Regions from separate parts of the Sulfobacillus sp. hq2 genome, predicted to be linked through region 2. Evidence: riboswitches for the same ligand, from Rfam matches in the RefSeq annotation. Region 2 holds a riboswitch; the other holds the start of a gene.
The links. A riboswitch is a leader RNA that binds a small molecule or an ion and turns the genes downstream of it on or off. The one in region 2 is predicted to bind cobalamin.
Positions count from the first base shown of each region.

Region 1 (4,399 bases), on a different contig from region 2:
CACAGCCCTTCAGCCACGCCTGTTCGAACCCGGGATCATCATCCTCCGAACGAACAAATATCCCACCCGTCTGCTCAATCGCGTCCGGAGCCACCGCCCGCAACAACGTATTTTCACGGTAACAATCTTCAGCAGCGGTCGGATCGGTCACAACGTAGCGCGCTCCACTGTGCAAGAGACCATGAAAACGCCCCGATGTCCCAAAGCCTGGTTCCCACTGGTCCACCACCGTGACCTTCACGCCCCGCAAGGCCAGGTCCCTTGCCACCCCCAATCCAGTAGCGCCCGCCCCTATCACCACGACCATTTTCCTACCTCCCATTAAAAAAGCCCGACGACACCTGAGGGGTGTCGCCGAGCTCTCTTTATCTCTGCTCAGACAAATACCGTGAAATTTTCGACTCGCTATTGACTTCATAAAATATTATGAATCATAGTGAAAGCATTGTAAAGTGCCTCGTGGTTGGGAACACGAATACATCCTCAACGCTCTCCCACAATTTATCAAGAGAAGGTGACATATAAATGCACTATTCCTGTCGTGTGTTATCTCCCGGGAGCACCACTGGCCCTATTCATATCGTACAAGCCACCTCAGAAGCGCCTAGCACATCCACCAACGTGCAACAAGCCCGGGAGAGCGCTGCCTTGCAATTAGAGACGCAGGCCCAGCACGTTTCTACCGGGGCGGATATCTTGTTAGCCCAAAAATCCATGTTAGAAGATCCCGAACTCCTTGCCCGCGTCGAAGCGCTCATCAGCAGCGGTGTTAGCGCGTATAGTGCCATCGCTCAGGCTTGCGACGAATTTGCCAACACCTTGCTGCAAGTTGACGACCCGTACCTCGCCCAACGTGCGGCGGATATTCGCGAAGTGGGTCAGTTATGGCAAAATGCGTTGGCCCCTGTTCAAGAAGATGCCTGCCCACAAGGCTCTATTGTGCTCTGTGAGACCCTTTTGGTCCAAAACATTTTGACATGGGCCGAAATCCCGGTCGCTGGGGTGATTTGCACGCAAGGCAGCCCCCTGATGCACGCCGCCCTCATTGCTCAAAATCTTGGGATCCCTGTAGTTGTTATGGACAAAGCCGCCATTCGTGACATGCATGAAGGACAAGTTGTCAGCATCGATGGTGCCAATGGCGTGGTCGATACCGAGGCCCAAGCTCCTGCTTCAAGCCCCACTGAGCAGGGATTGCTAGGTCATACAAACCCCATCACCCTCCCAAGCGGGCGAACGGTTGAGGTGCGCGCCAACATCGCATCCCTCGTCGAAGCCGGCCGAACCACAGCGGTTGGCGCAGACGGGGTAGGGCTTTTTCGCACGGAAATGCTGTTAGAACAAGCCGGCCGTCTCTTATCCATCTCCGAACAAGAAGAGATATACCGTGATGTTCTTCGGAAGAGTTCAGGACCAGTGATATTCCGAACTTTTGACATTGGAGCCGATAAATCGCTGGCCTTTTTAGACATGCCCTCTGAGCCGAATCCTGCCTTGGGCACACGCGGCATGCGGTTATACCGGACCCATCCTACCTTGTTTCAGGACCAATTAACCGCCCTTTACCGGGCCTCCGAAGTCGCTCCCATGTCCATTATGTTTCCGATGGTAACAACCACCGAGGACTGGGATTTTTGTCGCGATCAGGCTAAGCGCGTGGCTTCCACGGTGTCATCATCCCCGGCCAATGACGTTAGCCTCGGCGTCATGATCGAGGTGCCGTCCTTAGGATTTTTAGTTCCCGAACTTGCCTTACATGGCGCCCATTTTGCCTCATTAGGCACGAACGACTTGTCGCAATACTTCTTTGCCACCGATAGGGAATCGGACGCTTCTTATCATAGTGGTCTCGCCCTGCTCCGCTTCATCCACGCCATTGCAGCGAGTGCACGCGACGTTCAGTTGCCATTAGGTGTTTGTGGAGGATTAGCGGCCGATGTCCCGTGGGCCATTTTGTTTGCGGCCATGGGCATTTATTCCTTAAGCGTGCCTCTTCCTTCTGTTCAACCCATAAAGGCCGCTCTATCCCGCCACCAGGAGTACGAGAAGCTGGTTGCACAAGCTATTCAAGGCGCCCATGATTATGCACGGATAATGGACTTGCTAAGACAAGAGGGACCATAAGGACAACGATAACGGGGGTTTCGCGCTTTATTCAAAAGGCCTCCTCTGCAAACAACCATGAGCCCAGGACATGTGGAGAGCTTTTTTGCTGGATTCGAGCAAGCCTTCTTGTCTTTCTTTACCAATTTTAGGTTTGTTGGAATTTCTCCTGTACGCTACAATGCTCATAACGTCATTGGGTGCCCGAACGGGAGAATAGGAAATCCGGTGGAAGTCCGGAGCGGTCCCGCCACTGTAATCGGTGAGACGCATCAACACGTCACTGCCCCTTTTGGGGTGGGAAGACGATGCTACGATGACCCGAAGCCAGGAGACCTGCCCAATTGACAAAGGCTACGAGGGCGTGATGGTAAAATGCCTGACCTATTAAGGTCGGGCATTTTTTTCACCCCATCTTGGCCCAACTCGTTCTAGAACTTACGGTGACTAAGGAGAGAACAACGATGGCAACAACTTTAACTGACCTCGATCAAGTACTGAACAACATTTTGCCTAAGGACCGATTGATTCACCGCGACATGCAAAATCATTTAGATGCCTTAATCAAACCTCCTGGGAGTTTAGGCCGGTTAGAACGCTTGGCGTGTCAGCTCGCGAGCGCCGAGCGCACCCTCAGACCTGCTGTCGATCCAGCGATTACGCTCATTTACGCAGGCGATCACGGCGTCGCATCGCTCGGGGTATCACAATATCCGGCAAGCGTAACAGCCCAGATGCTCAGTGCCTATCAACACCAATTTGCCGCCATTTCCGTTTTGGCGCGTCATGCTGGGAGTGTTGTAAAAGTCATTGACGTCGGCGTGAACGGCGAATGGACCAATGACGATCGTGATAAGATCGTTGTCTCTCAAAAAATTCGGCCCGGAACCCGCAATTTTGTGGACGAGTCCGCCATGACGCCGGACGAATGCCTGATGGCGCTTACTATAGGCATTCAACGCGCAGAAGCCGCCCATGCCCAAGGCTACCGTGCGATTTTATTAGGAGAAGTGGGCATTGGCAATACGACCATTGCCGCCGCCTTAGCGTCGGCGTTATTAAATGAATCGCCCCGCACCATGACGGGACACGGCACGGGCATTGACCAAGACCATTGGGAACACAAAATCCGAACGGTTGAAGCGGCACTGAAACGCCATCATCGACCGGATTTAGAGCCTTTTGACGTCCTTACACGACTCGGAGGGTATGAAGTTGCGGCCATGGTGGGAACCATTTTGGGCGCAGCCCAGCACCATATCGTAACCATTTTGGATGGCTATCTCACCGGTGTTGCGGCCTTGCTCGCGGTGCGTTTAGCCCCCGCCGCGGTCGACTATCTTGTCGCCTCCCACCAATCCGCAGAACCGGGCCATGGCCGGGTACTAAGCGCTTTAGGCCTAAATCCTCTGTTGGAATGGGGCTTGCGCTTAGGGGAGGGCAGCGGCGCCGCATTAGCTTTGCCCCTGCTGCGTCAAGCCTGCGCCATCGCTAGCGAAATGGCCACATTTGAAGAAGCCGGGCTGACTGAAACCCCTGCCCCCCTTGAATCGCCTTGGGCCATCACACGCCATCAGTTTTCCTGGCCTGAGCGTGCAGCCGTCTACCGGGCCATTGAAAGCCGTCGCGATATCCGGCAGTTTCGTTCCGACCCCGTGCCTCCCGAGATTTTAGAGCGCTTGTTGTGGGCGGCCCATCATGCGCCATCTGTCGGCTTTTCACAGCCGTGGGACTTCATTCTAATTACAGATCCCGCCATCAAACAACAATTAAAAAGCTTAGCAGATCGCGAACGACAAGTTCAAAAGCTGTACTTTGATGACGACCGCGCTCAACAGTTCTTACAGCTGAAATTAGAAGGATTACTCGAGGCGCCCATTGTCCTAGTGATTACCGCCAACCTCGAACGCGGAGGACCCGAAGTGCTTGGCCGCCACACGATGGAGGAAACGACTCTCTATTCTGCCGTATGTGCGGTGCAAAATCTTTGGCTTGCCGCCCGCGCGGAAGGTGTCGCCGTGGGCTGGGTAAGTTTATTTGAACCGCGTCACCTGCGCCAAGTTCTGGAAATCCCTCCTGGTATTCAACCCGTTGCCGTCCTGTGTGTCGGCTATACTGATCATTTCCCGCCAGAACCACAACTGAAAACAGTTCGGTGGGCGGATGCCCTCGCCGTCAAAGAGTTAGTGCATTGGCAAACTTGGACCGGAACAACGCCTCCTACGCTATAAGAAGCAACGCACACTAGGCAAGAGCCCTTCCGGGGCCGTGTCTATCCACAGCACGGCCCCTGTCA
Region 1 covers NZ_NWUL01000047.1:184,743-189,141, forward strand. Annotated here, with positions in the region: gene CO251_RS14380 (FAD-dependent oxidoreductase) at 1-307, opposite strand, end outside; gene CO251_RS14385 (putative PEP-binding protein) at 526-2,124, shown strand; cobalamin riboswitch at 2,285-2,462, shown strand; gene cobT (nicotinate-nucleotide--dimethylbenzimidazole phosphoribosyltransferase) at 2,568-4,334, shown strand.
Region 1: another riboswitch for cobalamin. It lies ahead of cobT (nicotinate-nucleotide--dimethylbenzimidazole phosphoribosyltransferase); the one in region 2 lies ahead of CO251_RS00430 (bifunctional precorrin-2 dehydrogenase/sirohydrochlorin ferrochelatase).

Region 2 (4,399 bases):
CAATGACTGGGTGAAAATAGGTAAGGGCACACTATGCGCACGCTGAAACTGCTCAATCATGTGGTCCACAAACCCAACATTGCCGCTGAGCCAATGGGCCCGATAAAAAACGATGGCAATCACCGGCAGATCATCACCCCCGCCATGTAATGCTCTCCATTCCTCCAGGGTTAAAGACCTTTCGCGGCCAGGCCAGTAAATCCCCGTCCACGGTTCCTCAAATGGCGGTTGATAGCCATAATGCGTCCCGAGCCAGTGGTCGGAAACGTAACGGAGGAGCTCTAAGAAATTGCTCACGCCACCCATCGCCGCATATTGCATGGCTTGATGTGACACAACCGGATCTACCGTGTTGGCCTGAAGCAATTCGTCACTGGGCTCTAGATCGCCAGGCCAAACCATGAGAGGAATTTGGGTGTCTTGGCATAGGGTTACAACAGCGTCAAATAAGGCTGGAGCCGCTTTACGTCCTCCCAAAAGACGCATCATCACAACACGTCCATGTTTTTGGATTTTCTGAATAATCTCTTGGGCGTCGTAGTCAACCGAAAGGTTAACCGCATTTACGGGTTCCAACGATAACTCCCGCCACTTTTCGACCGCTTGAGAAAGACTTAACAAATCCGTCTCAGCCGTAGTCAGATAAATAATCATGCCCCGTCCCCTTCCATCCATAATGAGCGCAGTCTTAAAGCCCACGGTTCATGAGGCAGTGCCTGCAAAGAATGACACGGGCCTTCGATTCCCCACCTAGGACATGGTCCATAAAACGTTTGGGCGATAAGCGGCGACCGCCAAGCCGGGTGCGCGTCCGTACGAGGTCCAACAACCACCGCCTCGAACGGTAACGCTAGCTGATAGCGCCACAACGGGTCATCATCTCGCACTTGGTCCGGCAACGTCCATGTCCGGTCCAATGAGGAGTCGTGCCTTATCTCAGACACGCTGAGCACATGATGCACGCCATGGCGAAACAAGCTCTTCACGACGGGATCTGGGCCCTGTAAGGATGGCAAGTCGCGCACATCGCGGCCCGCAGCTGTCCATCCCTGCAACAGAGGATCCACGAACGCTACCTCTGGCAGCCACACCTGTGTACTGGGCGTTAAGTCTTTAAGGACTTCGAGGTCAGCTTGAGGGCTCCAGAACATCGACCAATTCAGCACCTCGGCGCCATCTTCACGTGCCGCAAGCAGCTCATCAAAGGGCAAAGGATAGCGGGTGAGAATCAAAATTCTCTTTTGGTAATCAACCCGTGAGGCAAACCAATCCATTTCTCGCGCCATCGACGCGTTTTCCCCCCACACCAATACCCCTGGGGAAAAGATCCTTTCTTGAACCACCCGGTTGGGCAATTGAGCCAACTCGCTCGCCACTAAACGTTGGTGACCCCATGTGCCCCATTCAATGGCACAAGCAGGCAATTGCGGCGGAAATCCCTGGGCGAGCGCTTCTTGCACCAGCATATCGACTTTTTCGAGCCCCATCATAATGATCCATGTATGGTGCGGTTGCCACGAATAAGGAAAATGGCCCGAATAGCCCGCCACAATCGTCGCCCCTTGAATTCTGTGACGGTGGGTCATAGGAATTCCGGCATAGGTTAAGGCAGCAGATGAGGCACTTAGCCCTGGCACAATCTCAAAGTCAATCTGGTGGGCACGAAGAAATTCGGCTTCTTCGCCCCCTCGACCAAAAATCAACGGATCTCCGCCCTTTAACCGGACAACATCAGCCCCCGTCTTGGCGTGTTCTAAAAGAATGGCATGAATGTCGTCTTGGCGCGCACTGGCTTTGCCGTGCTCTTTGCCCACATAGATATGGCGCGCATGACCAGGGGCCAGGTCCATTACATTGGGGTGGATCAAGCGGTCATACACCACGACGTCAGCCGATGCTAACACCGTCTTAGCTCTAAGGGTCAGGAGCCGTGGGTCCCCAGGTCCCGCGCCTACGAGAAAAACGCGCCCTACTCCTCGCCCCATACGCCTTGACCTCCTTCAACCCCAGCAAGACGACTGAGCCATTGATGCATAGAGGGCCTTAATCCTTCCGGCCCCTGTTTATCGATCTGATCCAACCACTTTGAAGGAGAAGAAGAGCGCAGTGCCCGACGCAGGCTAGCCCGTCTTGCAGGGTCCGGAACGGCTTCGAGCTCAGCCAACAGGCTGTTCATAACCGCTATGACGTCGTTCCACCAAGGGCTTAGGTATTGGGAATGATGACGTAGAACCTCGCGGGCAGCAGCCGGCCATATGCCCGTCGTAGAAACTGCCGTGACAAGATGATTCGAATGCCAATGGTCTGCCATCATCATGAAGTCACTCTCGTCTTCGTGACTGGCATCCGACACCAAAATATTCAACGCCTGCGCGTCGGACATCACCGCATGATTCACTTCAGCACAATTCGTGGCAGTGATAACCAAACGCATATCTTGTAAATCGCCAGCGTGATATGAACGAGGAATCCAATGCAAAGAGCCCGGTAAGGAGGCGTCCGTAAGCGTAGGATAAAGTGTCGGATGAAGAGTAGGACTGATAATGGTAAGCCTTGCGCCTTGTGCGATGAATTTCTTGGCCTTGCGCGCTGCCACCGCGCCGCCTCCCACAATGAGCACCGGAAGGCGTTGTAAGTTCATCATAACTGGTAAATAGCCCATAAAAAATCCTCCCGATTGGACGAGAGGATGACAGTTTCCAACAAATAAAGAAAATGCCACCCCTATTTCCGCGAATACGAGTGAAACAAACTTTAAAGGCAGGTCTCCTGGCTCTTCCTTTGAGGAATTACAGTGGCGGGACCGCTCAGGTTTTGCACCTGATTCCCTATTCTCCTGCGAATGCAGGCACCTTTAAAGTGTGATATGTCGTTATGGGTCATGATACCATGTCCACGCCAAACCGGCTAGAGCGGGTGGCAAACTAAAACCTGGTGGGATTACTCGGCGGTTTTAACCCAATGCAGAAGAGACCGTACTGCGACAAGACCGCCATAGACGGCAACAAGACCAATACCCCAAGACCCCAATAGATAGACAACCCCATGCCAGAGCGATGTACGCAACAAATCATGCACCCCTAACATATAGGTTGAAAACGTCGTAAATCCTCCTAAGAATCCGACACCTAAGAACATTCTCCAGGCGGCAGGCAACAGTTCATATTCCACACTTAATGCCATGACAATGCCAATGAGAAAGCTTCCCACAATATTAATCGTAAAGAAATTTAAAGGAAACCACCCCACGTCTCCCAGAGTAGACACACCCGCCCGAGCAAGAGCTCCGAGTCCTCCACCGATGCCTATAGCTACCCAAACATGCCTTTTCATATCCCCATCCCTCTTCCAATGCTGATGCCTAGGGCTACGGCTCCAAGCCCCGTAGCCAAACTTACCGCCGCATTCAAGAACGCCGTTCGATAGAGTTTTTCTTCCATTAAACGCAAGGTTTCATAACTAAACGTAGAAAAAGTTGTAAAAGCTCCTGTAAAACCCACATCCAATAAATTGAGAAGGGGAGGGGCAAGCGGACGCGCAAAGAGCAAACCAATAAACAAACTACCCACGGTATTAATCGAAAACGTTCCCCACGGAAAAGGTCCTATTGTGCGCTGCCCTATCCATTGACCGGCTTCAAACCGCGCCACCGCCCCGACAAATCCGCCCAAAAAAACCCAGACTAAAGCCAGTCCTGAACACTCCCTTTGTTCTTTATTATAGGTATACCTTAGCAATTTCCTTCGATTTATATACTGAGTATTGCACTATAGTATTTTTTGTTACATAATGAATAATGTTTTATAAGGTAGATATCAGATGCATAGATTAAGCCCCTTTTGGGGGATCTTAACCTCATGAAGCGAAGATGCAAGGAGGGAAGTTCATGACGATGCTTTCTCAGAATCAAGCCAAGCAGCAGTTAGTCGAGGCTGCTCACTATCTTGCCGAACATGGCTTGCTTTTCCGCGGCAACCATGCCAATTTGTCTGCCAAGGTTGGTGACAACCACATTATTATGACCAAAGGCGGCAGTATTGAAAATTTAACGTTAGACGATTTTGCTTTGGTTGACCTAAATGGCACCGTGATCGAAGGCGAAATGGAGCCGACGATGAAAGAAATTATCGAGATGCACACCGGCATCTACCGGGTCAGGGATTCGGTCGGCTCAGTTATTCATACCCACGCACCACACGTTACCGCATTTGGCGTCGCGCAAAAGCCCATTCCGTTAATTTATGAGCCGCTCCTGCGTTTTGGCGTCAGTGAACCCATCCCTGTCGTGCCGTGGGCCCCACGCGGATCCCGTGCCTCTGTTGACAGCATTATCGAAATCGCCCAAAACCATCCGGGGCTACCGGCCTTGATGATGGCGAACCACGGTGTGCTTGTCTTT
Region 2 covers NZ_NWUL01000008.1:26,496-30,894, reverse strand. Annotated here, with positions in the region: gene cobN (cobaltochelatase subunit CobN) at 1-654, opposite strand, end outside; gene cobA (uroporphyrinogen-III C-methyltransferase) at 651-1,985, opposite strand; gene CO251_RS00430 (bifunctional precorrin-2 dehydrogenase/sirohydrochlorin ferrochelatase) at 1,970-2,662, opposite strand; cobalamin riboswitch at 2,742-2,871, opposite strand; gene CO251_RS00425 (CrcB family protein) at 2,941-3,333, opposite strand; gene crcB (fluoride efflux transporter CrcB) at 3,330-3,737, opposite strand; gene CO251_RS00415 (class II aldolase/adducin family protein) at 3,887-4,399, shown strand, end outside.